One region of the Salinicola sp. V024 genome, then DNA from elsewhere that is predicted to be linked to it. Evidence: predicted binding sites of a transcription regulator. Region 1 holds the regulator's gene; the other holds the start of a gene.
The links. The regulator FNR, encoded in region 1, switches genes on or off when oxygen is low (the NO sensors DNR and NnrR bind a similar motif). The targets are predictions, from matches to a motif close to TTGATNTANATCAA.
Positions count from the first base shown of each region.

Region 2: a site for FNR is predicted at 2,217-2,230, ahead of kdgD (5-dehydro-4-deoxyglucarate dehydratase). Genes of this name have one in related genera too.

Region 1 covers NZ_JBQXYB010000001.1:106,531-110,867, reverse strand. The annotation lists gene ACUN9V_RS00515 (phosphoketolase family protein) at 1-1,573, shown strand, start outside; gene fnr (fumarate/nitrate reduction transcriptional regulator Fnr) at 1,660-2,427, shown strand; gene ACUN9V_RS00505 (Bug family tripartite tricarboxylate transporter substrate binding protein) at 3,022-4,002, shown strand; gene ACUN9V_RS00500 (tripartite tricarboxylate transporter TctB family protein) at 4,078-4,337, shown strand, end outside.
Region 2 covers NZ_JBQXYB010000006.1:219,203-223,539, reverse strand. The annotation lists gene ACUN9V_RS11505 (enolase C-terminal domain-like protein) at 1-1,076, opposite strand, end outside; gene kdgD (5-dehydro-4-deoxyglucarate dehydratase) at 1,198-2,115, opposite strand; gene ACUN9V_RS11495 (amidase) at 2,420-3,904, shown strand; gene ACUN9V_RS11490 (peptidase M14) at 3,916-4,337, opposite strand, start outside.

The sequences.
Region 1 (4,337 bases):
GCCGCCATGGCCGATGATTGTCATGCGCACGCCCAAGGGCTGGACCGGTCCTGCCAAGGTGGATGGCCAAACCATCGAGGGTACCTTTCGCGCTCATCAGGTACCGTTATCCGGCTTTCGTGAGCATCCCGGGCATATCGAACAGCTCCAGCAGTGGCTCGAAAGCTATCGGCCCGAGGATCTTTTCGATGAGCATGGCTGCCCCACTGCCGAGATCGCCGCACAGGCGCCCGAGGGCAAGCGACGCATGGGCGACAATCCCCATGCCAATGGCGGGCGGCTAAGCGTACCGCTCGTGCTACGCGATGGCGCCGCCTATGCTGTCGATGTCAACGACGCCAACCGTGCTCGTGAGCGGCACGAATCCACTCGCGTGCTGGGAGAATTCCTGCGCGATATCTATCGCGACAATCCGCACAGCTTCCGCCTGTTTTGCCCCGACGAAACCAATTCCAATCGTCTGGGGGCCGTGTTTGAAGCCAGCGATCGTTGTCTGGTCGGTACGAGCCTCCCCGGGGATGATCATGTCTCCCCACAGGGCCGTGTCATGGAAGTGCTCAGCGAGCACAACTGCCATGGCTGGCTGGAAGGCTACGTATTGACCGGCCGTCATGGTCTGTTTGCGAGCTATGAGGCCTTCGCCACCATTGTCGACTCCATGGCGACACAGCACGCCAAATGGCTAGAACACGCGGATGAGGTGACTTGGCGAGCCCCCATTCCATCGCTGAATTACCTGCTGACTTCGACCTGCTGGCGCAATGATCACAATGGCTTCAGTCACCAGGGTCCGGGCTTTATCGACAACCTGTTGACCAAACAGCCCAGGGTAGTGCGCATTTATCTGCCTCCTGATGCCAACTGCCTCTTATCGGTGGCCGAACACTGTCTACACAGTCTCAACTATCTCAATGCCATCGTTATCGACAAACAACCCCAGTTACAGTATCTGGATCTCACCGAAGCCCGCGCGCATTGTGCCCGTGGGGCCAGTATCTGGCCCTGGGCCAGCAGTCAGGACGGGGACAATCCCGAGGTCGTGATGGCCTGCGCGGGGGACATTCCCACTCAGGAAACCCTCGCCGCAGTGGATCTGTTGCACCAGTTCGTTCCCGACCTGCGGATACGTGTGGTCAACATCGTGGATCTGATGATGCTGCCCCCGCCGGACCGACATCCTCACGGCACCAGTGAAACCACGTTCATCGACCTGTTTACCTCCAACAAGCCCGTGGTCTTTGCCTTTCATGGGTATCCGGGCGTCATCCATCAGTTGCTGCATGGGCGTGCCGGTACCGAACGCTTTCATGTTCGGGGCTATCAAGAAGAAGGGACGACCACGACGCCGTTCGATATGGTGGTTCTCAACCGGCTGAGTCGCATCCATCTCTGCGGCGACGTTCTGCGCTATGCCCCTAGCTCCCTGGTGGGCCGGGCACGCATCGTCAGGCACTTGGAGGAGATGCTCGACAGGCACCACCGTTATATCCGTGAGCATTTCGATGATCTACCGGATATCGCAAACTGGACATGGCCGGGGTCGCCTGAACGATCTACTGATCAAGATCAGTGACATTAAAAGGTCACACACTCCCCGCTGGTACATCATCCTTGACAAGCATATGGTGTTAATCCACGGATAATGATAGAGGTCGAATCATGTCCCGCACTTTTGACATGCCAGCACATGAATGCCAGTACCATCTGAACTGTCATTCATGCCGGCTCAAAGCCTTGTGTCTGCCATTGGCGCTCGAAATGGGGGCTATGGATCAATTCGATGCCATTATCAAACGCCGTGCGCCAATGGTTAGCGGAGAGCGTCTGTTCAGTCAGGGAGAGCCTTTTTGTCATGTATTCGCCATCCGTTCGGGTAGTCTCAAGCTGATCATCCTGGACCAAGACGGGACAGAGCAGATCGCTCAGTTCTATCTACCCGGTGAACTGGTTGGCATGGATAGCATCAACGACAACGTCTACTCGGGATTTGCGGTCGCACTGGAACGGACCTCGGTGTGCGAGATTCCCTTCCATCATCTGGATGCCCTCGCCGAACGGATTCCCCAACTGAGAAATCAGCTCTATCGCAACATGAGCAAAGAACTGATGGATAATCGGCGCCTGATTCGGTTGTTGACCTGCAAAAGCGCCGAAGAACGTCTGGCGAGCTTTTTCATCGACCTGGCGTTGCGCTTTGAACGCGGGGGATACTCCCAGCATAGCTATCGCCTCCCGATGTCGCGCACCGACATAGCGCATCATCTGGGTCTTGCCCTGGAAACCGTCAGTCGCCTCCTGAAACGCTTCCAGCAGCAGAAACTCATGACCATCCATGGCCGTCAGGTAGAGATTGCCAATATCGATGAACTGGGTATGCTCGCTGAAAAACCCATCTGCCCAGAACTGAGCCGCGAGATACACGCCTAACTGCCGGATCTGGCCATCGCTGCCTCACCCGGGACTGCCTTTGCATCCACAGCCATCGGTCACTTCCCGGCGTTCGCAGTCTCAGAATCGCCTAAAGAAAGCGTTGACTCTCGGTGCGAAAAGGAACGGGATGATCGCGTTGTTCGCGGCATCTCAAGCCGATCATGACGCCCCTGCATAAGCCAACGTCTACCCTCGATAACAGCTACATCCCGCCCCCACTCGCAAACTCCTGTTGTCGATCGGATTTCCGAGGCACCACAGTCGCGCTCGGGAAGACACCACTTTCCTCCCCACCGAATGCGAAAACTGCGTCCCGCCCTCAGCTCTCAAACCAATGTTGTATTACATCGTACGAATAAAAAGGCTAAAACAGAGTTCGGGATGACGCAGTGGGAGCGCTGTCGCGATCGGGCCATACCGATGTCACGGCCAGATCGCCAGATAGCGATCGATCGGTCCACGGGTCCGGAACTATCGCGTTCGATAGCTTGCCCAGCGCTCTCACTGAAGAGCAATTTCAGAACAACCACCCGACATAACGACGCCTTTTGGCAAACCGACGCACCAGCCTCATCAAGCAAGGGATACGCCATGAAACTCAAGAAGACACTCCTCGGATTCGTCTGCCTCGCATCGTTGGCGGTCAGCGCCGCCCACGCCGACTACCCCAGCCGGGATGTCCGCGTCATCGTGCCAGCGGCTGCCGGCGGCGGTACCGATGCCATCGTCCGCAAGATTTCCAACATTGCCGAAGAATCGCTCCCCGTGTCGATGTACGTCGAGAACGTCGAGGGCGGGATGACGGCCACCGGTCTGCTGCAGTTGATGAAGGCCCGCCCCGATGGTCAGACCGTTGCCGCGATCACCTACGACAGCATCATCACGATCCCCTGGAAGAACATGCTGCCCGGCTTCAACATGGACAAGATGCGCATGATTGCCCGCATCACCAGCGAAGCCGACGCCATCACGGTGCCGGAAAACTCTCCCTACAAGACGCTGGACGACCTGATCGCCGCTGCCAAGGAGAAGCCCAACAGCGTTCGTGTCGGCATTCAGAATATGGGCGCCAGAACGCACCTGACACTGCTGCAGCTCCAGCAGCAGACCGGCGCCAAGTTCAAGATCGTCTCCTACGACAATAGCGCCGCCTCCCAGAAGGAAGCCCTGCTCAACGGCGAAGTCGATGCTGTCGTCACCAGCCTGGGCGATCTGGCACCGTTGATCGAATCCGGTCAGGCCCGCGGTCTGGTCGAGTTCTCGGATACCCAGAACGAGGGCTTCCCCAACGTTCCGCCGGTCACCGAAACCGATACCGGTCTGGATCTGCAGATGGGCAGTTTCATCATCATGGTGGCTCCGGCGCGTACGCCGGACGACGTGATCGAAAAGCTGGAAACGACCTATCACAAGGCTTACGAGAGCGACGAATTCCAGCAGTGGCTGAAAAAGATCGGCGTGACGCCCGCCTGGCTGGGAGCCGACGACGTGACCCAGTGGGCAAATGACACCCAGCAGCAGCTGTTCAGCACCATGGACGATCTGGTCGACCAGGGCGTGCTGGAGAAATAAGCCACCCTCATTCGATTCCACTCACTCTGCGCCATGCTTTACGCATGGCGCAGTGTCGTCAATCCAGAGGTCTCCATGTCTTCTGAACGGTCATTCAAACCCTCGCCTCACCCGTCGTCCCGACGCCCTACCCTGGGCGGGGAATTCTTCGTGCCGGCGGTGCTTGCGCTCATCACCCTGGTCTATCTGATCTCGGCGGTCCAGCTCGGTCCGCCGATGAAAGCGGGCAACATGACCGCCTCGTTCTTTCCTATCGCGACCGCCATTCTGATGCTGGTCGCGCTGATCTGCGCCATGGTTCACGCCCTGCGCGGCAAGGCCAAAGCGCCGGCGAC
Region 2 (4,337 bases), on a different contig from region 1:
GCAAGCGAGATATCGAAATGGTTGTTGGAGTGCGAACCCCAGGTCATGCCGTGATCCTGGCACAGCTGAGAGACCCGCACCGCGCCCGAGAGCGTCCAGAAATGCGGGTCGGCCAGCGGAATGTCGACCGAGCGCAGCATCAGCGCATGGGCCATTTCGCGCCAGTTGGTGGCGACCATGTTGGTGGCCACCGGCAACCCGGTGGCGTGACGGAATTCGGCCAGAATTTCGCGACCCGAGAAACCCTGCTCGGCGCCGCACGGATCTTCTGCGTAGGCGATCACGTCGTGCAGGTTCTTGCAGAGCCGGACCGCCTCGTCGAGCGACCAGGCTCCGTTGGGGTCGATGGTCGTACGCGCCTCGGGAAAGGCCTCGTGAAGCGCGGTAACCGCCTCGATCTCCTGCTCGCCCGGGAGTGCGCCGCCCTTCAACTTGAAGTCCTTGAAGCCATAACGGTCGTGGGCCGCCTCGGCGAGTTCAACGATGCGCTGCGGCGTCATCGCCGCCTCGTCGCGCTGGCGATACCAGTCATGGCTGACGCCGTCGGTACTGTGCCGCCCCGTTTCGCGATGATCCGTACCGCGACGATAGCCGAGCGGCGTCGCATGACCATCGCCAATGAAGAACAGATAACCCAGCACCTCGACGCTGTCGCGCCGTTTGCCGTCGCCTAATAGCTCGGCAACGGGCACGTCGAGGAACTTGCCGAACAGATCGAGCAGCGCCGCCTCGAGCGCCGCTACCGCGTTGACACGCAGTTCGAAGGTCCAGGATCCCTTGCCGAAATCCTCGAAATCGGCACCGCGACCGGCGGAATGCAGCGACGCCACCATCGAACGCAGTTTGCCGATGGGCTGGCCGACGACCCGCGAACGGGCCTGTTCGAGTGACTGCTGGATCGTCTCGCCGCCCGGCGCCTCGCCGACGCCGGTATTACCCGCACTATCCTTGAGGATGATCAGGTTGCGGGTGAACCAGGGAGAGTGCGCGCCACCGATGTTGAGCAGCATGCTATCGCGGCCCGCGACCGGGATGACCTGCATTTCCGTGATGGTGGGCGTAGCGTGGCTCGACATGGGGAGTCTCCGTCAAGGCGATGCACGTTCGACGGCCGAAGTGGCGTCAGCGTACATCCCGCCAGCGTGCAGGGCGGCCAAAAAGCCGCCCACAGGATTGGAATAGCCGGGAAGGCCGGTTTTATAGCGCGCCGGCTTTTTCGATCAGTTGCTTGAGCGTCGCTCGCTCTTTCTCGCTGGGCATGGTCAGCGGGGCGCGCACATCGCCTGCCGGGTAACCGACCAGATCGGCGCCGGCCTTGATCAGGCTGACGGCATAGCCTTTCTGGGTATCGCGCAGGGTGACGAACGGCACGAAGAATTCACGCATCGCCTGACGAATGAACTCGCTGTTGCCCTTTCGCAGTTCCTGATAGAACTTCACCGCCATCTCCGGCACGAAGTTGAACACGGCAGAAGAGTAGGTGCTGACACCAATCGCCAGATAGGCTTCGGCGATGATCTCGGCCGTGGGCACGCCGCCGACGTAGGCGAGGCGGTCGCCCAGCGTCTTGATGATGATATTGAGCGCCTGCATGTCGCCCTTGCCGTCCTTCAGACCGACCAGATTCGGGCAGCGGTCGGCCAGGGCCTGGACCGCATCGACGTTGAGATAGCCGTTGGCGCGGTTGTAGTAGATCACGCTGAGATCGGTGGAATCGCAGACGCTGGCGGCGTACTCGACGATGCCGGACTGCGGACATTCGGTGAGATACGGCGGCATCAGCAGAATGCCGTCGGCGCCGGCTTCCTGAGCGGCCTGGCAATGCGCCTTGGCGAGCTCGGCGCTCTGACCGGCGCTGGCGATGATCGGCACGTGGCCACCGATGGTCTCCACGGCGACTTTGACGATTTCGCGATACTCTTCGATCGTCATGTTGAAAAATTCGCCGGTACCGCCAGCCACGAAAAGAGCGGAGACCTCGTACTCCTTCAGCCACAGCAGACGGCGACGATAGCTCTCGACGTCGAACTTGCCGTTGGCGTCGAAATCGGTCACCGGAAACGACAGCAGACCGTCGGTAATGGAGGCTACAACCGCTTGTTTGGAAAAGTTCACCTAGAGTCCCTCGTCGTGGATTAACGTCAATCTGCCATGCAATCGCTCGACCGCCTGATCTACTGGACAGGCAGGAAAAGGCCGGCATTCTGTCAGCCATGTTGTCATACATCATACTGGAAATGCCGTTAGACCTTAGCCGCATTTCGTGTGACGACCGGCCCAAGACCCTGACACTTCTGATGATGGCCGTCTGCCGGGCCGCGGTGAGCCGAACGCGGGCAACCCGGAAAACCGCAGTGGCGTGCCGGCAACGCTACTGCGGTATGCTAATCGACACTCTCTTTTTGCCGGGACCCTGCCGATGTCCAACGCTTCCGACCACACTTCCGCTCAACGGCCACTGGCCGAGATCGTGACCTGGAACGCCACTACGCTGTCGCGGCGCATCCATGATCGATCGGTCTCCTGCCGCGAGGTGATGAGCGCCTATCTCGACCACATCGACGCCGTGAACCCCATCGTCAACGCCATGGTCTCCCGCCGCGAACGTGTCCCGCTGCTCGACGAGGCCGACGCCGCCGATCACGAGCTCGCCGCCGGGCAGTCGCGTGGCTGGATGCACGGCTTCCCCCAGGCGATCAAGGATCTCTCCGACGCCATGGGGCTGCCGACCGTTCAGGGTTCGCCGCTGCTCGTCGGTCAGATTGCCAGCCATGACAGCCTGATGGTCGAGCGCATGCGCGCGGCCGGCGCGATCGTCATCGGCAAGACCAATACGCCGGAATTCGGCCTGGGTTCGCAATCCTACAATCCGCTATTCGGTGCCACCCGTAACGCCTTCGACCTTTCGCGAACCGCTGGCGGGTCCAGCGGTGGCGCGGCGGCGGCGCTCGCCATGCGAATGCTGCCGGTCGCCGACGGCAGCGACATGATGGGCTCGTTGCGAAACCCCGCGGCGTTCAATCACGTGATTGGCTTTCGCCCTTCGTTCGGTCGAGTGCCAGATCTCGCCGCCGATCCGTTCGGTCAGCAGCTTGCCACCAACGGTCCGATGGGCCGCACCGTCGAAGACGTGGCGAGGCTGCTCGACACGCAATCCGGTTTCGATTCGCGCGTACCGCTGTCGCTGGGAGAACCCCTGTTTCCCGAGGGCAGCGATATTGCTGGCGTACTCGAACGCGACGTTCGCGGTGTGAAGATCGGCTGGCTGGGCGACTGGCAAGGCCATCTGGCCATGGAGTCCGGCGTTCTCGCCCTTTGCGAAGCGGCGCTGGCGCACTTCGGCCGACTTGGCTGCGATGTGGAGGAAGTCGATCTGCCCTTTGCCCCCGAAACGCTGTGGGAGAGCTGGACCACGCTGCGCCACTGGGCCGTCGCCGGCAACCTGGGCGCGCACTACGCCAACCCCGACAGCCGCGCCCGGCTGAAACCCGAAGCCCGGTGGGAAGTCGAACGCGGCTTGCGGCTCTCGGCGCAGGACATTCACGCTGCCAACGTGCAGCGTGGCGAGGCCTACCGCGCCTGGAGCGCCCTGTTCGAGCGCTTCGACTATCTCGCCATGCCCAGCGCCCAGGTCTTTCCCTTCGACGTGGAGACACACTGGCCACGCGACATCGCCGGGCACCCGATGGACAGCTACCATCGCTGGATGGAAGTGGTGGTTCCCGCCTCGATGCTCGGGGCGCCGACGATCAGCCTACCGGCGGGACGCAACGACGCAGGCCTACCGATGGGCTTCCAGCTGATCGGCAGGCCCCGCAACGACCGGGGCGTGCTGCAGCTGGCGCGCGCCTTCGAACAGGCCAGTGGCGATCTGGCGATACTGCCGCCCACGCTTGGCATGTAACCGGGCCCGATTCAGGAGGCCAGAAGCTCATCGGGAAGCGCCTGCAGCGCATCGTAAGCCGCCAGCACCGAGGCCCGCTGAGCTGCCACGCCAGCCTGGAAGGCGGGCCCGTAGATCGTTTCGTCGGGATATTCGGTGATCAACGTCATCGGCACCCGGTGACGATCGTCTTCCGAGATCAGACACGGAAAGCCGTTGATCATTTCAAAGCCGGTGTCACCGGCATGTCTCTCGAACAGCGCGATCTGACGGTCGTTGAACGCGCGCAGGTCCGGCACTTCGTTCAGCGCCAGCGTGACCGCCTCGATCAGCGCCCGTGACGCGTCGGCCCAGCCAGGCGTATGTCGCAACACCAGAAAGAACCCCTTGGGCAGTGTCCACATCTCGAACCCACGTGGAATGTACCCCGACAGCGGCCGCGTCCATTCATGCG